Regions from separate parts of the Pseudomonas sp. WMBT8 genome, predicted to be linked through region 2. Evidence: riboswitches for the same ligand, from Rfam matches in the RefSeq annotation. Region 2 holds a riboswitch; the other holds the start of a gene.

Region 1 (11,136 bases), 1.2 Mb from region 2:
GTGCACGGGATGACGGTGCCTGGTTCTTGGAATTGAGCAAAGTCATGTTCGCCACCTACGACGGTATTGGTGATTTCGAGCAGGACTTTGAGGCGGTAGTCGAGCCCTTGGGCGGGATTATCGAGGGATGGGGCGTGAAGCACGAGGTTCGTGGGTTACCCATGTAGACACATGATCAATAAAGCAGCGTATCGGCTGACCCTCGGGTCGGCCGATTTTGTTTGTGGCGCGGCAAAGTACTTGGAACTTATTGCGAAAATTCCTCCACAAAAAAAAGCCACCCGAGCAGGGTGGCTAAAAGGGAAGACCGGAAAGAAGGGGAACCGGTCGGTACTTGCACAAGCAAATTACCGGCGGTGACGAGGTGATGCTGTAGGACGAATCCTGTTCAGCGGATGAGCGTGATTATCCGCAAGCTTTCCCGGGCAGTGAAATCAACTCTGGCTATGCTGGTGATAGGCAATGCCTGCGTCGCTTTGAAGCGCGAGTGGCAAGGCCCGGGCGGTTGTTGCACCAGGACGGTGCGGTGCTGCCTTTGGCTATATCCAACTAATTGATACTTAAGTGTTTATGCCGCTGGCACGGGCCTTGCGACAGTCCGTTGCGTCCGGGTGACAAGGAGTTCGGCATGATCCGCACTTATTACGATGAAATGTACGATGAGGCTGGCCAGGTCCGCCCTCACTATCGCGAGTTTGCCCGCTGGCTGGATCAAACCCCTGCCGAGCTGCTGGCCCAGCGTCGGCGTGAAGCCGATTTGCTGTTCCACCGCGCGGGTATCACCTTCACCCTGTACGGCGACGAGCAGGGCACCGAGCGCCTGATCCCCTTCGATACCATCCCGCGCAGCATTCCCGCCAGCGAATGGCGAATTGTCGAACGAGGCTGCATTCAACGGGTCAAGGCATTGAACCTGTTCCTTGCCGACCTTTATCACGACCAACGAATTATCAAGGCCGGGATCATTCCTGCCGAGCAAGTGCTGGCCAATGAGCAATACCAGTTGGCGATGCAGGGCTTGGACCTGCACCGCGATATTTATTCCCACGTCTCGGGTGTCGACCTCGTACGGGATGGCGACGGCACGTACTACGTGCTGGAAGACAACCTGCGCACCCCCAGCGGCGTGAGCTATATGCTCGAAGACCGCAAGATGATGATGCGCCTGTTCCCCGAACTGTTCGCCGCCCAGCGCATCGCGCCGATCGATCATTACCCCAACCTGCTGCTCGATACCCTGAAAAGCTCCAGCCCACTGGATAACCCCAGCGTGGTGGTGCTGACGCCGGGGCGCTTCAACAGCGCGTTCTTCGAGCATGCGTTCCTCGCCCGGGAAATGGGTGTGGAGTTGGTGGAAGGCGCTGACCTGTTTGTGCGCGACGACCGCGTATTCATGCGCACCACCGACGGGCCCAAGGCTGTGGACGTGATCTACCGGCGCCTCGACGATGCCTACCTCGACCCGCTGGCCTTCAACCCCGAATCCATGCTTGGTGTGCCCGGCCTGCTGGCCGCCTACCGCTCGGGCAATGTGGTGCTGGCCAATGCCATTGGCACCGGGGTGGCGGATGACAAGTCGGTGTATCCCTTCGTCACCGACATGATCCGTTTTTACTTGGATGAAGAGCCGATCCTGAAGAATGTTCCGACGTTCCAGTGCCGTAAGCCTGACGAACTGTCTCACGTGCTGGCGAACCTACCGCAGTTGGTGGTCAAGGAGACCCAGGGCTCCGGTGGCTACGGCATGTTGGTCGGCCCGGCTGCCACGGCTGCTGAGATCGAAGCCTTTCGTGCGCGGATCAAGGCCAAGCCCCATGCCTACATCGCCCAGCCGACCCTGTGTCTGTCGACGTGCCCGACCTTTGTCGAAAACGGTATAGCGCCCCGGCATATCGACCTGCGGCCGTTCGTCCTGTCCGGCAAGGAAACCCGTGTGGTGCCCGGCGGGCTGACCCGTGTGGCGCTGCGGGAGGGTTCGTTGGTGGTCAACTCATCCCAGGGTGGCGGCACTAAAGACACCTGGGTGGTCGAGGAATGAAACCATGCTGAGCAGAACTGCCTCGGATTTATATTGGATGTCGCGCTACCTGGAGCGCGCGGAAAACCTCGCGCGCATGCTGGATGTCAGTTATTCGCTGTCGCTGATGCCCCAGGATGGGCGCGGCGATGGCCTGCACGAACTGGCCATGCCCCTGCTGATCACCGGCACCCTGGACGACTATCACGCGCGTCACGGCGAGTTGCATGCCGAGCGTTTGTTGCACTTCTTTGCCCTGGATGCCGCCAACCCGGCGAGCATCTACAGTTGCCTGGGCGCCGCCCGCGCCAGTGCCCATGCCGTGCGTGGGCGAATTACTGCGGACATGTGGGAAAACATCAACGCCACCTGGCTGGATATTCGCGTCATCGCCCAGGAGGGCCTGAGCCGCTATGGCATGAGCCGTTTCTGCGAATGGGTCAAGGAACGATCCCACCTGTTTCGTGGCGCCACCTACGGCACCATCATGCGCAACGACGCTTTTCGCTTTATTCGCCTGGGCACCTTTATCGAAAGGGCCGACAACACCCTGCGCCTGTTGGACGCCCGCTACGAGATGGCCGGCGACCAGGCCGACGTGGTGATTGATGGCACCGCCCACGCCTATTACCAATGGAGTGCGCTATTGCGGGCCTTGTCGTCCTTCGAGGCCTACACCGAGATCTATCGTGATGCGCCCGGCGCCCGGCAGGTGGCCGAACTGTTGCTGCTGCGTGCCGATGTGCCGCGTTCCCTGCGCGCGTGCAGCGAAGAAATCGACCAGATCCTCGCCAGCCTGCCTGGCATCAACGGCCGCCCGGCCCAGCGCCTGGCCGCCGAAATGGACGCGCGCCTGCGCTTTACCGCCATTGACGAAATCCTTGAAGAAGGCCTGCACGCCTGGCTGACCGACTTCATCCCGCTGGTACGCCAGTTGGGTAACGCTATTCATCATTCCTACCTGGAGGCGGCATGAGACTTTCCATCAGCCACGAAACTACCTACCGCTATGAAGACCAGGTGCGTGCCAGCATCCAATACCTGCGCCTGACCCCTCACGACAGCGAGCGTCAGCATGTGCTCAGTTGGCAGCTGGATCTGCCACGTCCGGTGCGGGCCCAGTTGGACCCATTCGGCAATATCCTGCATGTGCTGACCCTGGATGAGCCCCACGAATCGATCGTCATCGGCGCCCGAGGCCAAGTGGATATTGACGAGTGGCGCGAGGCCGAGCACGACAGCCAGTCGCCATTTCCTTTCCAGCGTTGCACGCGCCTGACTGAGCCGGACGAGGCCCTGCGCGCCTTTGCCCAGCAGCACTGCGGTAAACGCCGGGATCGCAATGCCTTGATCGATCTGATGCACGCCCTCAACCAGCATATCGCCTACGTGCCGGGGGCCACGCAAGTGGAAACCTGTGCGGCCGAGGCGTTCGCCGGGCGTGCCGGGGTGTGCCAGGATCACGCCCATGCATTCCTGGCCTGCGCGCGCAGCCTGGGGATCGCCACGCGGTATGTGTCGGGGTATTTGTATAGCGAGGACAGCGAGCACCTGGCCAGCCATGCCTGGGCCGAAGCCTGGCTGGATGACGCCTGGTACAGCTTCGATGTGACCAACCAACTGGCCCGCCCGGAGCGGCATCTGAAACTGGCGGTGGGCCTGGATTACCTCGATGCGTGCCCGGTGCGCGGCATGCGCCGTGGCGGCGGGCACGAGCAGATGCATGCCAGGGTATTTGTGGCGCCGAGCCCGGTGATCCTGGTGCAGCAGCAATAACCCCGTCACCCCCTTGCCGGCGATGAGCCCAGAATGATCCTCATCGTCGGCAAGCCGGCATCAGGTGCTATTTAGCGGCTGACACCCGCCACACCTTATTCCCCACATCATCGGCCACCAGCAAGCCGCCTTGCTGGTCGATCACCACGCCCACCGGCCGGCCCATGGCTTTCTCATCACTGTTGAGGAACCCGGTCAGCACATCCACCGGTGCGCCGTTGGGCTTGCCCCCCGCAAATGGCACAAAGATTACCTTGTAACCACTGTGCGGCTTGCGATTCCACGAGCCGTGCTGGCCAATAAACGCGCCATGGACAAATTGTGCCGGCAGCGTGTTGCCTTCAGCGAAGGTCAGGCCCAACGATGCGGTGTGTGGCCCGACGGCATAGTCCGGGGCAATGGCCTTGGCCACCAGGTCCGGATCCTGCGGCGTGACCCGTACATCCACATGTTGGCCGTAGTAGCTGAACGGCCAGCCGTAAAAGCCACCGTCCTGGACCGAGGTGATGTAGTCCGGCACCAGGTCGCTGCCGATTTCATCGCGCTCGTTGACCGCCGTCCATAGCTTGCCGCTTTGTGGCTCCCACGCCATGCCATTGGGGTTGCGCAGCCCGGAAGCAAAAATCCGCTGCTTGGCGCTGGCCCGGTCGACTTCCCAGATCGCCGCACGGCCCTGTTCGGCTTCCAGGCCGTTTTCACCGACGTTGCTGTTGGAACCCACGCTTACATACAACTTGCTGCCATCCTTGCTGGCCACCACGTTTTTCGTCCAGTGGTGGTTGAGCGGGCCGCCCGGCAGGTCGATGACCTTGGTGCCCTGGGCCTTGATCGCGGTTTCCCCCGGTTGATAGGGAAAGCGCAGCAGCTTGTCCGAGTCGGCCACGTACAGGTCGTTGCCCACCAGGGTCATGCCAAACGGCGAGTTGAGGTTTTCCAGGAACACCGTGCGGGTTTCTGCCACGCCGTCATGGTCGGCATCGCGCAGCAGGGTGATGCGGTTCGGGCTAGGTACGCCGGCCCCGGCACGGCCCATGACCTTTTCCATGACCCAGCCGCGAATGCCCTTGGAGTCATCCGGCTTGGGCGGCGCGTTGGTCTCGGCCACCAGCACGTCGCCGTTGGGCAATACATACAACCAGCGCGGGTGGTCCAGGCCTTCGGCGAAGGCGCCGACCTGGGTGCCCGCAGCCGCGGTCGGCTTGGCGCCATCGGGCCAGCCAATGGCCGGGGCGATGTTGACGGTGGGGATCAGGGTTTTGTTCGGTTCCGGCAGCTTGGGCGACGGCCCGGTGCCATCGGAGACTTGCAAGGTTGAGCTTTCGCCACAGGCAGCGAGTGCGCCTGCGGCCATGATCAGTACGGCGAGTCGGGTCTTGTGCATGTTTTTCTCCTCAATGCCTGTAGTCATAGAGGTACAGCGCGCGGCGATGGTTCAAGTGCATGGCCGGCTTTAATTGACGCTGTACCCCCAACCCACTAACCTTCGCCGCTTGTTTCAGGTGCTCTGTGACGTACCCGTCGACCGAGTGAAACAGGGAAGCCGGTGAGTGCGCGCACTTTTCTACAGTGCGGCCACGATCCCGGCGCTGCCCCCGCAACGGTAAATGAGTCAAGACGCTGCTTTTGCCACTGTATCGCCTGCGATATGGGAAGGCGCATCGTCGGCTCGCCCTGCTCAACAGGGCGCCACTCATGAGCCCGGAGACCGGCCTGATCCATCCAACAGCATCACGGTGGGCGATGCTTGGCTTCATTTAAGTGGTCTTTTCCTGCCCGCCGTTTTTGTCCAGCCCCAACGGAGAGCTGCCATGACTGATTCCCCCGATCGTGACGAACGCCACCTGGCGCGCATGCTGCGCAAAAAAGCGGTGATTGACGAGCGCATTGCCAATTCACCGAACGAATGCGGTTTGCTGCTGGTATTGACCGGCAACGGCAAAGGCAAGAGCAGCTCGGCCTTTGGCATGCTCGCCCGGGCCATGGGCCACGGTATGCAATGCGGCGTGGTGCAGTTCATCAAGGGCCGCAACAGCACCGGGGAAGAGCTGTTCTTCCGCCGCTTCCCCGAGCAGGTGCGTTTCCATGTGATGGGCGAGGGCTTTACCTGGGAGACCCAGGACCGCCAGCGTGATATCGCCGCTGCCGAAGCAGCCTGGAAAGTCTCCCGGGAAATGTTGCAGGACCCGTCCATCGGTCTGGTGGTGCTGGATGAGCTGAATATCGCGCTCAAGCACGGCTATCTCGACCTCGACCAGGTGCTTGGCGACCTGCAAGCTCGCCCACCCATGCAGCATGTGCTGGTCACCGGGCGTGGCGCCAAGCCAGAACTGATTGAAATGGCCGACACCGTCACCGAAATGGGCATGCTCAAGCATGCGTTCCAGGCCGGTATCAAGGCACAGAAGGGCATCGAACTTTGAACCAGCCGCGCCATTGCCCTGCCGTGCTGATCGCCGCGCCGGCGTCAGGCCAGGGCAAGACCACCGTCACCGCCGCCCTGGCCCGTTTGCACCACAACCTGGGGCGCAAGGTCCGGGTGTTCAAGTGCGGCCCGGACTTTCTCGACCCGATGATCCATGAGCGCGCCAGTGGTGCGCCGGTCTATCAATTGGACATGTGGATGGTCGGCGAGCAGGAAAGTCGCCGCCTGCTGTGGGAAGCAGCGGGGGAGGCGGACCTGATCCTGATCGAGGGCGTGATGGGCCTGTTCGACGGCACACCTTCCAGCGCCGACCTGGCGCGCCATTTTGGCGTGCCGGTACTGGCAGTGATCGATGGCACCGCCATGGCCCAGACGTTTGGCGCCCTGGCGCTGGGGCTGGCGCGTTACCAGGCAGACCTGCCGTTCGCCGGGGTCCTGGCCAACCGTGTCGGCACCGTGCGCCACGCCCAACTGCTCGAAGGCAGCTTGACCGAAGGCCTGCGCTGGTACGGCGCACTGTCCCGGGAAACCGGCATTGAGCTGCCCAGCCGTCACCTGGGCCTGGTGCAGGCCAGCGAGCTGAATGACCTGGACCTGCGCCTGGATGCTGCCGCCGCCGCCCTGGCCAGCAGTTGCGAGGTAGCGCTGCCACCGCCGGTGGAATTCGCTGCGCCCGAGCTGATCGAAGCCCAGCCGTTGCTGACCGGGGTGCGGATTGCCGTGGCCCGTGACGAAGCCTTTGCCTTCACCTACGGCGCCAGCCTGGATTTGCTGCGAGCGATGGGCGCGCAGTTGCACTTCTTCTCGCCGATCCATGACCGCGTGCTGCCCGACGCCGACAGCCTCTATCTGCCCGGTGGCTACCCGGAACTGCATCATCAGGCGCTGTCGCAAAATAGCGCGATGCTGCAGGCGATCCGTGCCCATCACGCTGCCGGCAAACCGTTGCTGGCTGAATGCGGGGGCATGCTCTACCTGCTCGATTCCTTGACCGATGTCGAGGGCACGCGCGCCGAACTGCTGGGCCTGCTGCAAGGCGATGCGGTCATGCAAAAACGCCTGGCGGCCCTGGCCCTGCAAACGGTCGAGCTGCCGGAAGGCGTGCTGCGCGGGCATACCTATCATCATTCCCTGACCAGCACGCCGTGGCAGCCGATTGCCCGTGGCCTGAGCCCCAACGGCGGGCGCGGCGCCGAGGCGGTGTATCGCCAGGGGCGGATGACGGCCTCCTATGTGCACTTTTACTTCCCGTCGAACCCGGCTGCGGTGGCCGCGTTGTTTGCGCCAGACCGGCAAGCCGGCATGGCAGGCGACCACGGTTCAAATGTGGGAGCGGGCTTGCCCGCGATAGGGCCATGACCGACCACGCCTACCCCCAGGCCGAGCGCGACGCGATCTACCGCGCCATCGCCGAACGTCGCGACATGCGCCACTTCAGCGGCGGCACCGTCGCCCCCGAGCTGCTGCAGCGCCTGCTGCAGGCCGCGCACCAGGCCCCCAGCGTCGGCCTGATGCAGCCCTGGCGCTTTATCCGCATCAGCGACCGCAACCTGCGCGGGCAGATCCAGCAGTTGGTGGAAGCCGAACGCATCCGTACCGCGCAAGCCCTGGGCGAGCGTTCGGACGATTTCATGAAGCTCAAGGTCGAAGGCATCCACGACTGCGCCGAGGTGCTGGTGGCGGCGTTGATGGATGATCGCGAGCGGCATATTTTCGGGCGTCGGACCTTGCCGGAAATGGACCTGGCGTCGCTGTCCTGCGCGATCCAGAATCTATGGCTGGCCTCCCGCGCCGAAGGCCTGGGCATGGGCTGGGTGTCGCTGTTCGAACCCCAGGACCTGGCCGACCTGCTCGGCCTGCCGCCCGGCGCCAAGCCGCTGGCCGTGCTGTGCCTGGGCCTGGTGACGGAGTTCTACCCGGCACCGATGTTGCAACTTGAGGGCTGGACCGAACCGCGTCCGCTGAGTGACATGCTGTATGAGAATTATTGGGGAGTGAGTCAATGAGTGTGGCCTTGCTGAGCGTCGCCGCAGTGGCGCTGGATGCGCTGCTGGGTGAGCCCAGGCGCTGGCATCCGCTGGTGGCGTTCGGCAATTTTGCCGGGCGCATCGAGCAGCGTTTCAACTCTGCGGGGCGCGGCTGGCGCAGCCATGGCGTGACGGCGTGGTTTATCACGGTGATACCGCTGACCTTGCTGGCCACGGCCTTGTCCTGGGCGCCTTACTTCGGCTGGGTGATCGAGATCCTCGCGTTGTACCTGGCCCTGGGCATGCGCAGCCTGGGTGAGCACGTGCTACCGGTGGCCCAGGCCCTGCGCAGCGGCAACCTGGACGAGGCGCGCACGCGTGTCAGTTACCTGGTCAGCCGTCAGACCAGCGAATTGGACAGCACCGAAGTGGCGCGCGCCGCCACCGAGTCGGTGCTGGAAAACGGCAGCGATGCGGTGTTCGCCGCACTGTTCTGGTTTGTCGTGGCCGGGGTGCCGGGCGTGGTGCTGTACCGCCTGAGCAATACCCTGGATGCCATGTGGGGCTATCGCAACGAACGCTTTGAGCGCTTTGGCTGGGCGGCGGCGAAGATTGACGATGTGCTCAATTACATTCCGGCACGCTTGGTTGCGTTGACCTACGCCGTGCTCGGCAAGACCCGCCTGGCGCTCACATGCTGGCGCCGCCAGGGCCCGACCTGGGACAGCCCGAATGCCGGGCCGGTGATGGCTGCGGGCGCGGGCGCCCTGGGTGTCGAGTTGGGCGGGGCGGCGATTTATCACGGCGAGTTGCACCAGCGTCCGACCCTTGGCGAAGGGCCGCCGGCCGATGCCGATTCCATCGAGCGTGGCTGGCAACTGGTGCAGCGCGGCGTGTGGCTGTGGGTGTTGATCCTGTGTGCGGGGGCGCAATTCTATGCTTGAACACGGTGGACGGCTGCGCAAGGCGGCGTTGCAGTACGGCATCGCCCAGGAAGACTGGCTGGACCTGTCCAGTGGCCTCGCGCCCTGGCCCTGGCCAATCCCGCCCATCCCGCTGCGGGCCTGGGCCCGCCTGCCAGAGACCGATGACGGCCTGGAGCAGGCCGCCTGCGACTACTACGGCGCAGCCCAGGTGTTGCCGGTGCCGGGTTCCCAGGCGGCGATCCAGCTGCTGCCGCGCCTGCGCCGGGCGGGCAAGGTCGGCGTGTTGTCGCCGTGCTACGCCGAGCATGCCCAAGCCTGGCGCCGCGCCGGTTACATCGTGCGCGAGGTGCTGGAGCAGGAAGTCGACTTCTTCCTCGATAGCCTCGACGTGCTGGTGGTGGTCAATCCCAACAACCCCACCGGCCTGAGCCTTACGCCCCAGCGCCTGCTGGATTGGCATGCACGCCTGGCCCAGCGCGGTGGTTGGTTGGTGGTGGATGAAGCCTTTATGGACAACACCCCGCACTTGAGCCTGGCGAGCCAGGCCAATCAAGTGGGGTTGATTGTGTTGCGCTCGTTCGGCAAGTTTTTCGGCCTGGCCGGGGTGCGCCTGGGCTTTGTATTGGCCGAGCGCAAGCTGCTCAAGCTGCTGGCCGAGCAGGTCGGCCCGTGGGCGGTGAGCGGGCCGACGCGGGAGTTGGGCCAGGTGTGCCTGCGCGACAGTACCGGCCACACCTACCAGCGCCAGCGCTGCGAAGACGCCAGCCAGCGCCTGTTTCGCCTGTTGGAGCAGTATGGCCTGCGCCCACAAGGCGGCTGCGCGCTGTTCCAGTGGCTGATCACCGACCGCGCCGAGCTGCTACATGAGTTCATGGCCCAGCGCGGCATCCTGCTGCGCCTGTTTGTCCACGACAGCAGCCTGCGTTTTGGCCTGCCCGGGACTGACGCCGATTGGCTGCGCCTCGAACACGCCCTGACTGCCTGGAAGCAAACTTCATGACCACCCTGATGGTGCAAGGCACCACCTCCGACGCGGGCAAAAGCACCCTGGTGACCGCGCTGTGCCGCTGGGTCGTGCGCCAGGGCGTGCCGGTAGTGCCCTTCAAGCCGCAGAACATGGCGCTCAACAGTGCGGTCACGGCAGAAGGGGGCGAGATCGGCCGCGCCCAGGCCGTGCAGGCCCAGGCCGCCAACCTGGCACCGCACACCGACATGAACCCGGTGCTGCTCAAGCCCAATAGCGACACCGGCTCCCAGGTGATCATCCATGGCCATGCCGTGACCAGCATGAATGCAGTGGCCTATCACGATTACAAAGCCATCGCCATGCAGGCGGTGCTGGCCTCCCATGCGCGCCTGAGCGCGGCCTACCCGGTGGTGATGGTCGAAGGCGCAGGCTCGCCGGCCGAGATCAACCTGCGGGCCAACGACATTGCCAATATGGGGTTTGCTGAAGCGGTGGATTGCCCGGTGCTGCTGATCGCCGACATCAATCGCGGCGGGGTGTTTGCTCATCTGGTGGGCACGCTGGAGTTGCTGTCGCCGTCGGAGCAGGCGCGGGTCAAGGGCTTTATCATCAACCGCTTCCGTGGCGATATCGCCCTGCTGCAACCGGGCCTCGACTGGCTTGAGGCGCGCACCGGCAAACCGGTGGTGGGCGTGCTGCCGTACGTGATGGACCTGCACCTGGAAGCCGAGGATGGCATCGACCAGCGCCAGATCGACAAGGCCGCGCAGGTACTCAAGGTGGTGGTGCCGGTATTGCCGCGCATCAGCAACCACACCGACTTCGACCCGCTGCGCCTGCATCCCCAGGTGGATCTGCAGTTTGTCGGGCCGGGCCAGGCAATCCCCGCCGCCGACCTGATCATCTTGCCCGGCTCGAAAAGCGTGCGCAGCGACCTGGCCTATCTGCGCGCCAATGGCTGGGACCGCGCGATTGCCCGGCACTTGCGCTATGGCGGCAAAGTCCTGGGCATCTGCGGTGGCCTGCAAATGCTGGGTGAGCAGGTCCACGATCCGCTGGGC
Region 2 (11,136 bases):
GCCGGCGATCATCATGCGCCCGTCGCGGCACATCGGATCGTTATGGGGCGTGCCCCAGCGTTCCAGTACAGCCTGGCGGTTGGCCTCGGGCAAGCGATTGAACATCGCCTGGTAATCGTCCAGCCCCAGGCTTTGATGGCAGGGGCGCAGGTCGAGGCTGTCGAGGTCGTTGGTCACACCGCCGAGCAGCTCGTGGATCAAGGCGGTGCCGCTGTCCGGCAAGGTGGGCGGCAGCGGATAACCCTTGGCTTGCAGGGCACGCAGGATATTCAAGGCCGCAGCCGGCGTATCCAGGCCCACGCCGTTACCGATGCGCCCGTCGCGCGTCGGGTAGTTGGCCAGGATCAGGGCGATGCGTTTTTCTGCATTCGGCACCCGGGCAAGTTCGACCCAGCGCCGCGCCAGTTCGGCCACAAAGTCCATGCGTTCGGGGGCTGCGCGGTAGCACACCACGTCCGACTGGCTGCGCTCGCTGCGCCAGGCCAGGTCCTTGAAGCTGATCGGGCGGCTGATGATGCGCCCGTCCAGTTCCGGCAAGGCGATGTGCATCGCCAGGTCGCGCGGGCCAAGGCCTTGTTCGCTGGCTTCCCAGCCGGGTTGGTTGTCCTGGGCGCAGATGGCCTGGATCACCGGAATATTGCGGCGAAATGGCCGCAAATGGGGCGCTTCGGGGCTGGATTGGGCAAAGCCGGTGGTGTTCAGTATCACCGCTGCCTGCACCTCATCCAGCAGATCCTCGACCACCGTCAGGCAGCCGGGCTCCTTCAAACTGGCCACCGCCATTGGCAGCGGATTCAGGCCCGCCGCCTGCAAGCGCTGGCAGAACACGTCGATAAAAGCGGTATTGGCCGCCTGCAAGTGCGAGCGGTAGAACAGCACCGCTGACACCGGCCAATCGGTGCTCCAGTCCGCCTGCCAGTCACTGAGGCGCGCATTGGCGATGCGGGGGTGATAAATCGCCGTGCGCGGCAGGGTTTGCGGTTCGGCCCAGGGGTAATCGCGGCCCAGGTAGCTACTGGCCAGACAGCGATAGAAATCCAGCGCATTCCCCAGCCCGCCCTGGCGCAGAAAATGCCACAGGCGCTCACGCGCCTGCACATCCACGGTGCTCAGGTCGCTGAGTTCGGGGTCGGGACGGTCATCCCCCGGCACCAGGATCAACTGCACGCCCTGCCCGGCCAACTCCACCAGGCGCTGGATACCGTAGCGCCAGTAGCCGATGCCGCCATGCAGGGATATCAGGATGACCTTGGCGTGGCGCAACACCTCGTCCACATACAGGTCCACCGACGCGTGATTCTGCACCTGCATCGGGTTGGCCAGGCGCAGGCTCGGGTAGTCGTCGGGCAGTTGCTGGGCGGCTTCGGCCAACAGCGCCAGGCTGGAATCACCGCTGCACAGGATCACCAGCTCGGCGGGGGTCTGTCCAAGGTCGGCGATGTTGTCATCGGAGACGAAACCACCGGGCTGGGTCCTGAGCAGATGCATGGGTTAAACGCTGAGGGCAGCGCGCAATTGCGCTTCCAGGCCTGCTGCGTCCAGGTCCTGGCCGATCAGCACCAGGCGCGTGATGCGTGCTTCGTCAGCCCCCCAGGCGCGGTCGAAGTGCTTGTCAAAGCGCGTACCCACGCCCTGGATCAGCAGGCGCATCGGTTTGTTGGGGATCGCGGCGAAGCCTTTGACCCGCAGGATGCCGTGCTGCACCACCAATTGCGTCAGGGCGTCGAGCAGCAGCGCTTCATCAGCCTGTGGCAGGTCGATGGAGATGGAATCGAACGCATCGTGATCGTGATCGTCTTCACCTTCGTGGTGATGATCGTGATGGCTATGGCGCCCGTCGATATGCTCCTCGGAGCCAGCGCCCAGGCCAATCAACACGTCCAGGGGCAGGCGGCCGCTGCTGGCCTCGACGATTTTCACCGCTGGCGGCAGTTCTTCGGCGACTTCCTGGCGTACACGGGCCAGGTCTTCGGGGCTGATCAGGTCGGTTTTATTGAGGATCACCAGGTCGGCGCTGGCCAGTTGGTCGGCGAACAGCTCGTGCAGTGGCGATTCGTGGTCCAGGTTGGGGTCGAGTTTGCGCATGGCGTCGACCTGGTCGGGAAATGCGGCGAAGGTGCCGGCGGCCACGGCCGGGCTGTCGACCACAGTGATCACCGCGTCAACCGTGCAGGCGCTGCGGATTTCCGGCCACTGGAAGGCCTGGACCAACGGCTTGGGCAGGGCCAGGCCGGAGGTTTCGATGAGGATATGGTCAAGGTCGCCACGGCGCGCCACCAGTTCACGCATCACCGGGAAGAACTCTTCCTGCACGGTGCAGCACAGGCAGCCGTTGGCCAGTTCGTAGACACGGCCGTTGGCCTCTTCTTCGGTGCAACCGATGGAACACTGCTTGAGGATCTCGCCGTCGATGCCCAGCTCGCCGAATTCGTTGACGATCACCGCAATGCGCCGGCCCTGGGCGTTGTCCAGCATGTGGCGCAGCAAGGTGGTTTTGCCCGAGCCGAGAAAGCCGGTGACGATAGTGACGGGGAGTTTGGCCAGTGTTTTCATCGGATGCCCTTTGGGGCGGGCATACGGGACGACTGGCCCTGCGGCGGCGCAGGTGCTGGATTCGTCACCGGATCACCCCGCCCGGTTGAAATGGAAAATCGGTTGCGAGGCAGGTCTCCTGGCTTGGGGCTTGCCGGCCTTGCGGCTGGCGCTGGCTGCGCCTTCCCGCCTGGTACAGGCAGTGGCGTGGCAGTCAGATAAACCCTTTACAGTTGCGGGGGCAGCCGCGGCTTGGACCGCGTTCCCTTCTTAGCTTCGGCCGCAGCCGAAGAACCTCGAACGTGCAAGGCTACGCAGTGCCCGGCAGCTGGTCAACGTCGCGCAGCTAAACGCATCTAGTTACTCAAGGGCCCACCTCACCTCTGGGGACCCAAAGTGAAACCGTCACGCCTCGAACACTACTTAACTATCGCACCTCTCACCAACCCACCGCATACACTGAATATGCATCCACATTAGCTGGAACGATGACAATCAATCCAACAGAAAACGCAATTCAACCAATATCACTCGCTATAACGCCTAAAACCAATAACCTCCCATCTTTGCAGACACTGAACAATGATGTTTCCCACCGTACTTTGTCGTAGACATCAGCCGATAGTATTTCTGATAGACCCTGACCTGGCAGGAGACCAGCTCAACGTTATGACATGGACAATTTTGACTATACGTTTGCTCATGCCTGCCCCCTAATCGCCTTTTCAGGAGCGTTACTAGCCAGCACTACAAAGACCTGTACGTAGTGCAGACCGTAAAAGCACCTTATGTAAAAGCCCGCCTTGAATCCAGCCTGGCTATCCAGCCCACACGAGTTAAAGAGGTGCTGTAATTTAATGAAATCCATTTCGCAGTTAGCACGAGGAACAGCAGCCTTGAAAAACATCACTCACTCTCAAGGCAGCTTTCCAAACAATCCAACCCCAAGCCCACCTATTCAATGGGGATACAAACACGATGAAGTCTTCAGCAAGCATTCAACCCAGTGCGCCTATGCTTAACGCACCTCGCACTACACTCCCCAAAGACACTTCTCCCACCTTAGCACCGACACAAAGCATCTCATCGGACATTCCATATTTTGAGAGCTACACCCACTCAATGCTGGCAGAAAAACTACTGGCCCATTTCATAGATTTGGAAGTCCCAAGCGCTAAAACATCCAACAGCTTTCGCTTGGATGAGCTTAAAAGTATGGCGAGAGGCAAACTACACGACGGACGAGATGCCACACAAGAGCAAGTAGAGCTTGCAAAGCAGGTCATCAACCGCCCAGAACTAGTCAAGTCACTCTTTGGTTCGCACTCCGGCAATGTGACCTGGGACCAAGTCGCTCTTATCGCTGGAGACTTCAAAAGTCTCAGCGATGCAGCCCTGCTGGACCAAGCGAGAATTTACTTTCGCGAATTTGCCAAAGGTCCCAAAGATCATTATGTAAACTTTAACGAACTGCGAGAGGCCGCACGCCAAACAAGAAGCACCCGCCACTTTTCGTACAATGCAACCAAAGTTGCCCAAGAACTTCTTAAGCGGCCTGACCTGCTTTGGGATTTGGATACAAAGCCTGTCTCGCTCTCACGTCCAAGCAAACCAGACAACAGATTTGGGTTGGGCAGTATTTTTTACTCAGAAGATTGGGTTTCCACGTCGCCGCGTCGCCCTGGCTGATCAGGCAGGCGTCAATTCGTCTATTTGACGCCCGCCCTCTGGCCATGCTCTCCTACACATCTTGTTTCGGGTGCCCTTTACAGGGTGAAACGGGAAACCGGTCAATCATGCATGCATGACCAATCCGGTGCTGCCCCCGCAACGGTAAGCGAGCGAAGCGTCACAGCCACTGTGCTTTTGGCATGGGAAGGCGATGCTTTCAGGACTCAGGAGAGCCCCCTCGCAAGCCCGGAGACCGGCCCGAAAAATCAAATAACAAACCCGCGGTGGGCGGGCGCTGTTCAGAACCCTGCGTGCCCGGCTCGCGGGGTTTTCATGCGCTCGTGTCACCCTGCCACTCGAAAGGGACGTGCCATGTCGATCATCAGCAGCACCTCACACACCGCCAGCAGCTCCGCCACCTTGAGCCAACGCCTGACCGCCGCCATCGGCGCGGCGATCCTCGGTGCATGCCTGGTGTATTTCGCCGGGTTCTCGCACATCGAGGCCGTGCACAACGCTGCCCACGATACGCGCCACAGCGCCGCCTTCCCGTGCCACTGAGACCTGCCGCCATGATCAAGCGAATTGCGCAAACCGCAGGTTTCACCGGCCTGCTGGCCGCCCTGTTGCTGACCCTGCTGCAAAGCTTCTGGGTGGCCCCGCTAATCCTGCAGGCAGAAACCTTCGAAAACGCCCCGGCCGCGACCGAGGTACATGAGCATGCCCCTGGCGCTACGGCCCACAGCCACGACGCCGAGGCCTGGGAGCCGGAAAATGGCTGGCAGCGCGTGCTCTCCACCACTGGCGGCAACCTGGTGGTCGCCGTAGGTTTTGCACTGATGCTCGCCGGCCTCTACACCCTGCGTGCCCCGACCCGCACCGCCCAGGGCCTGCTCTGGGGCCTGGCCGGCTACGCCACCTTTGTGTTGGCGCCGACCCTCGGCCTGCCACCGGAGCTGCCCGGCACCGCTGCGGCGGACCTGGCGCAACGGCAGATCTGGTGGATCGGCACGGCAGCCTCCACTGCCGCCGGCATTGCGCTGATTGTGTTTGGTCGCAACTGGCTGCTGAAGATCCTCGGCGTGGCCATCCTGGCGGTGCCCCATGTGGTTGGCGCGCCACAGCCCGAAGTGCACTCGATGCTCGCCCCAGAAGCCCTGGAAGCACAGTTCAAGATCGCTTCGCAGCTGACCAACGTTGCGTTCTGGCTGGCCCTGGGCCTGATCAGTGCCTGGTTGTTCCGGCGTAACCGCGACGATCAGTACTCGGCATGACAACGGCCAACACCCGGCCGGCCCTGGTGGTCGGCCTGGGTTGCCAGGGTGGTTGCAGCGTCGAGGCGTTATTGGCGCTGTTCAATGAAGCCTTGGCTGGCGCAGGGATCGACCCTCGGCACATCAGCGCACTGGCGAGTATCGACCGCAAGCAGGATGAGCCGGGTTTACTGGCCCTGGCCGCCAGCCTGGGGTTGCCGCTGAAGTTTTTCAGTGCCCAGCAACTGGCGAGCCACGAAGCGCAACTGAGCCACCGCTCTGCCGTCGCCTTTGCCCATACCGGCTGCCATGGCATCGCTGAAAGCGCCGCCCTGGCCCTGGCCACGCAGCTGGCCCAGCGCCCTGCCCGCCTGTTGATCAACCGCCAGAAAAGCCCGCAAGCCACCTTTGCATTGGCGTGCGCCGGCTGAATTCCCGATAATCCCCGTCCTTGATCATGAGCGGTCTTCATCTACAGCCCGCCTTGCCCGCTTTTTCACAGGAATGTCCCCATGACCGTCTACTTCATCGGCGCAGGCCCCGGCGACCCGGAACTGATTACCGTCAAAGGCCAGCGGCTGATCCGCAGTTGCCCGGTGATTATCTATGCCGGCTCCTTGGTGCCTGCCGCAGTGCTTGAAGGCCATCAGGCCCAGTTGGTGGTCAACAGTGCCGAACTGCACCTGGAGCAGATCATTGACTTGATCAAGGACGCCCACGAAAAAGGCCAGGACGTAGCGCGTGTGCACTCCGGCGATCCAAGCCTGTATGGCGCGATTGGCGAGCAAATCCGTCATTTGCGCCAGCTGGGGATTGCCTTCCAGATCATTCCAGGGGTGACTGCGGTGGCCGCGTGTGCCGCGCTGCTGGAGGCGGAGCTGACTTTGCCGGATATCGCCCAAAGCGTGATCCTGACCCGCTATGCCGACAAAACCACGATGCCTGCGGGGGAATCCTTCGACAGCCTGGCCAGCCATGGCACCACCATGGCGGTGCACCTGGGGGTCAATCACCTGGAGAAAATCGTCGCCGAACTTCTGCCACATTATGGTGCGGATTGCCCGATTGCCGTGGTGCACCGGGCAACGTGGCCGGATCAGGACTGGGCCATTGGCACCTTGGCGGACATTGTCGAAAAGGTCGCGGCGAAGGGGTTCCGGCGCACCGCGCTGATTGTGGTGGGCCGGGTGTTGGCCAGTGACGGCTTTAGCGAATCCTCGCTGTATCGCGCAGGCCATGCCCACCTCTACCGGCCCTGACACCACGCAAGACAACCTGTGGGAGCTGGCTTGCCTGCGGTAGCGGTGAAACAGTCGATAGATAAGTCGCCTGGCACAGCGTCATCGCGGGCAAGCCCGCTCCTACAGTTGATTCTCTTTGTTAGATAGCTCGTGTAACTCATTAATTTAAATCAATAAAAAACGGCGCTCACGGGCGCCGTTTTTTGTTTGCAGCGAACGCCTTAGTAGTAGGCGTTTTCTTTCTGCGTATGGTCAGTCACGTCACGTACGCCCTTGAGCTCGGGAATCCGCTCCAGCAACGTACGCTCGATGCCCTCACGCAAGGTCACGTCGGCCTGGCCGCAGCCCTGGCAGCCGCCACCGAACTTGAGCACGGCGATGCCGTCATCCACCACGTCGATCAGGCTGACCTGGCCGCCATGGCTCGCCAGGCCCGGGTTGATCTCGGTTTGCAGGTAGTAGTTGATGCGCTCGTTGACCGGGCTGTCGGCGTTGACGTTCGGCACCTTGGCGTTGGGCGCCTTGATGGTCAGTTGGCCGCCCATGCGATCGGTGGCGTAGTCGACCACCGCATCATCCAGGAACGCTTCGCTGAAGGCGTCGATGTACGCAGTGAAGCTCTTGAGCCCCAGGGCGGTGTCTTCAGGCTTTTCTTCGCCCGGCTTGCAGTAGGCAATGCACGTCTCTGCGTACTGGGTGCCAGGCTGGGTAATGAAGACGCGGATGCCGATACCCGGGGTGTTCTGCTTGGACAGCAGGTCAGCCAGGTAATCGTGGGCGGCGTCGGTAATGGTTATGGCAGTCATGGGAACTCCTCACAGGCTTGCTGGCAGTTTACGCCAATCGCCTCGGCGGTACAAAGTCCTAGTATTTTTGTCAGGCAAATCCATATTTACAGGTTCTCGTAGCGATTCATATCCAGCACACCCTCTTCCACCGGCGTGGTTTCACGGACGTACTGCGATAAATCGTGGAAATACTCCCAGAACTGCGGGTGGCTGCGGCGAATGCCCCAGCGCTCGACAATCCGTTCAAAACGCTTGGCGTCCCTGGCCCGCTCCATGTCCTCGACGAACTCAGGCACATCCTCGGCCGGCACGTTGAAGATGAAGTTGGGGTAGCTGCTGAGCACGCCCGGGTAGATCGTCAGGGTATCCAGGCCCGGCTGATAGCGATAAGCCTCGCCCAGCATAAACGCCACGTTACTGTGGGCACGGTTGCGCAGCAGGCTGTAGACCTCGCGTTTGCCGCTGCGGGTCTGGATGCGCAGCATAGTGGCTTCCGGCAATTGTTCGATCACCTTGAGCCCGGCCGCCGGCCTGGAGGTCAGGCGGCTGAGGGTTTGTTCGGCATCGCGCAGTTGCGGGTCGATACCAGGACGCGAGCAATAGGCGCTGATGCAACGGTTGATCGGATCCGGGCTGGCATTCAAATCGCCATAACGGGCAAGCAACTGGTTGGCAAAGTCGCGCTTGGGGTCCTGCGGGTCCAGTTTCAGGCCGGTGGGCTTGTCGTTGTCGATGGCCTCATAGTCCAGCCACAGCTTGACCTTGCCGCTGTTCTGGTACCAGTCATCGAGGTACCCATCGCGCGAGTCCGCCGGCATCAGGCGCAGGAAGTTCTGTTCGGCGCCATTACGGATCAGGTCGAAATACAGGCGGGTCTGGGCTTGGTGCGAGACGTTGCCAAACACGTCGAAATTGACCGCCAACTGGTAATAGGTGCGTTCCAGCAACGGATAGTCGAACAACCACAGCGTCTGTGGCACTTCGCCAATCAGGCCTTTGGTCACAGAAGCGCTGTCGAAATGGCGGAAGATGCTCAGCAACGCGTTGTTATTGCCCTCCCATAGGCTCGACCAGCCTGGCGCCGGCAGGTCGGCGTAGTTGTCGCGACGCAGGGCCTCATATTCATTGCGTTTGTCGCGATAGGCCAGCCATAGGCCCAACACACTGCCCACGTCATCGTTCTGCCCCGGCATCGCCAGCAACGGCGTGGCCTGGCCGCGATAACGCGCATCGGTGATGTACAGGTCGTGTTCCGGGTCCTGGAACAGGGTCCAGAAGTTGTCGCGGATCACGTCCGTGGCAATCTGCCCACGGCACACCGGCCCGCGAATGAAGGTGCGCACGAAGTATTCGGCGTTATCCAGCATGAACTGGTAGCGCGCCTTGGCCGGGATCGCCTCGAACGTTTCAAACGGATTGGCCCGACGGCCAGGGCCGTAGCCGGGCAGCGCCACTACCTGCCAGTCGCCGCTGTAGAACAGCGCCTTGATCCGCGCCATCTTCGCCGCACTGAACGGGTACGTGATGTGGGTCTTGTGCACGATCACCCCTTGCACCGGCCACAGGCGGTAGTACACCTGGGTGCCGGGGTCGTCATTCGGGCGACGGGTGTTGATCAGGTCGATGGGCTGGCCGCTGGGCGTACGCGAGCGTACCCACTGGAAAAAATGCCCCGGCTCACCGCCCTCGAAATAGATATGGGCGAGGAACAGGTGTTCGAATAACCAACGCGCCACCAGGCTTTCCCGGGCGCCGGGCTGGTTCAGCAGGTTTTCCCATTGCTGTACCTGCAAGGCTTCCTGGGCGCTGGGCGCCAGGCCCTGCTCATCAATGGGCGCACCGGACGCCAGCCAGCGTTGCAGGGTCTGGTATTGCTGGTCGGTCAGGCCGGTGACGGCCAGGGGCATGCCTTCCTTGGGGTGCGCGCCGGCGTAGGCGTCGAACTCCCCCGGCAGCGGGCACATGTTTTGGCGGTTGAGGCCCAGCACAATCTCATCGGGCAGCTTGGCATTGGGCGCCAATGGGGTGTTATGGCCCAGTTCCAGCATGCGCGCCATCAGCGCCGCCTGGCTGCCCTGGGCATCCAGTACCGAGGCAAACCCCTGGCGCTGCCAGGCGGCCTTGCCAAAGGCGTCATAAAACAGCCGGGTCGGCTGCGCAGCCTGACTGCGCTCGCCGTCGTACACCGGCACTTTGCTCGCGCCGCGTGCCGCGCCTTCGCCACTGCCCAGGTTGAGCTGGCAGGCGGAGTCGTAGCAGGCGTGGCAGGCCACGCACTTCTCGGTGAAAATCGGTTGGATGTCGCGGGTATAGGAAAGCGCCGGGGCGGGTCCGTTGGCCTGTGCTAGGCAGGCGACCAGTGCCAAGACGGCGCTGGTGATGAGGCGAAATGACATGTATCCGGTCCCGATTCAATGCGTGCGCTGAAAAATTGCCGCGATTCTACCGATGTCGGCCCGCTATCAACATGAGCGATATTCATGCAAAACCCAGGCAGGCTCTAAAAGCGCACAGGTTTGCTATGATCCACGCCCTCCGTAATGCCTGATTAGAGTAGTCCCATGTCCGATCGTAGCACTCGCCTGCAAGCCCTCCACCAAGCCCTCAAGGAACGCATCCTGATCCTCGATGGCGGTATGGGCACGATGATCCAGAGCTACAAGCTGGAGGAAGAGGATTACCGTGGCAAACGCTTTGCCGACTGGCCCAGCGACGTCAAGGGCAACAATGACCTGTTGATCCTGAGCCGCCCGGACGTGATCGGCGGGATCGAGAAAGCGTACCTGGATGCCGGTGCCGATATCCTCGAGACCAACACCTTCAACGCCACCCAGGTGTCCCAGGCCGACTACGGCATGGAGGCCCTGGCCTACGAGTTGAACCTGGAAGGCGCACGCCTGGCCCGCCGGGTCGCCGACGCCAAGACCCTCGAGACCCCCGACAAGCCGCGCTTCGTCGCCGGCGTACTCGGCCCGACCAGCCGCACCTGCTCGCTGTCGCCCGACGTGAACAACCCCGGCTACCGCAACGTCACCTTCGATGAACTGGTGGAGAACTACACCGAAGCCACCAAAGGCCTGATCGAAGGCGGTGCGGACATGATCCTCATCGAAACCATCTTCGACACCCTCAACGCCAAGGCCGCGATCTTCGCCGTGCAGGGCGTGTACGAAGAACTCGGCGTCGAGTTGCCGATCATGATTTCCGGGACCATCACCGATGCCTCCGGGCGCACCCTGTCAGGCCAGACCACCGAAGCGTTCTGGAACTCCATCAGCCACGCCAAGCCGATTTCCGTGGGCTTGAACTGTGCCCTGGGTGCCAGTGAGTTGCGGCCATACCTGGAAGAACTGTCGAACAAGGCCAACACCTACGTTTCCGCGCACCCCAACGCCGGCCTGCCCAACGAGTTCGGCGAGTACGACGAGTTGCCAGCGCAAACCGCCAAGGTCATCGAAGAGTTCGCCCAAAGCGGCTTCCTCAATATCGTCGGCGGCTGCTGCGGCACCACGCCGGGGCATATCGAGGCCATCGCCAAGGCCGTGGCCGGCTACGCGCCGCGCCAGATCCCGGACATTCCCAAGGCCTGCCGCCTGTCGGGCCTGGAGCCGTTCACCATCGATCGCCAGTCGTTGTTCGTCAACGTCGGCG

What was found. A riboswitch is a leader RNA that binds a small molecule or an ion and turns the genes downstream of it on or off. The one in region 2 is predicted to bind cobalamin.
Region 1: another riboswitch for cobalamin. It lies ahead of cobO (cob(I)yrinic acid a,c-diamide adenosyltransferase); the one in region 2 lies ahead of ACO77H_RS15135 (CbtB domain-containing protein).

The regions. Positions count from the first base shown of each region.
Region 1 is NZ_CP188096.1:4,457,882-4,469,017, reverse strand. It holds gene ACO77H_RS20190 (ribonuclease E inhibitor RraB) at 1-167, shown strand, start outside; gene ACO77H_RS20185 (circularly permuted type 2 ATP-grasp protein) at 629-2,038, shown strand; gene ACO77H_RS20180 (alpha-E domain-containing protein) at 2,043-2,993, shown strand; gene ACO77H_RS20175 (transglutaminase family protein) at 2,990-3,793, shown strand; gene ACO77H_RS20170 (PQQ-dependent sugar dehydrogenase) at 3,861-5,174, opposite strand; cobalamin riboswitch at 5,274-5,521, shown strand; gene cobO (cob(I)yrinic acid a,c-diamide adenosyltransferase) at 5,602-6,213, shown strand; gene ACO77H_RS20160 (cobyrinate a,c-diamide synthase) at 6,210-7,574, shown strand; gene bluB (5,6-dimethylbenzimidazole synthase) at 7,571-8,221, shown strand; gene cbiB (adenosylcobinamide-phosphate synthase CbiB) at 8,218-9,126, shown strand; gene cobD (threonine-phosphate decarboxylase CobD) at 9,119-10,108, shown strand; gene ACO77H_RS20140 (cobyric acid synthase) at 10,105-11,136, shown strand, end outside.
Region 2 is NZ_CP188096.1:3,273,158-3,284,293, forward strand. It holds gene cobN (cobaltochelatase subunit CobN) at 1-1,488, opposite strand, end outside; gene cobW (cobalamin biosynthesis protein CobW) at 1,492-2,553, opposite strand; cobalamin riboswitch at 2,645-2,846, opposite strand; gene ACO77H_RS15130 (hypothetical protein) at 3,547-4,221, shown strand; cobalamin riboswitch at 4,273-4,479, shown strand; gene ACO77H_RS15135 (CbtB domain-containing protein) at 4,576-4,764, shown strand; gene ACO77H_RS15140 (CbtA family protein) at 4,776-5,477, shown strand; gene ACO77H_RS15145 (cobalamin biosynthesis protein) at 5,474-5,887, shown strand; gene cobM (precorrin-4 C(11)-methyltransferase) at 5,969-6,715, shown strand; gene nfuA (Fe-S biogenesis protein NfuA) at 6,919-7,503, opposite strand; gene ACO77H_RS15160 (fatty acid cis/trans isomerase) at 7,590-9,881, opposite strand; gene metH (methionine synthase) at 10,047-11,136, shown strand, end outside.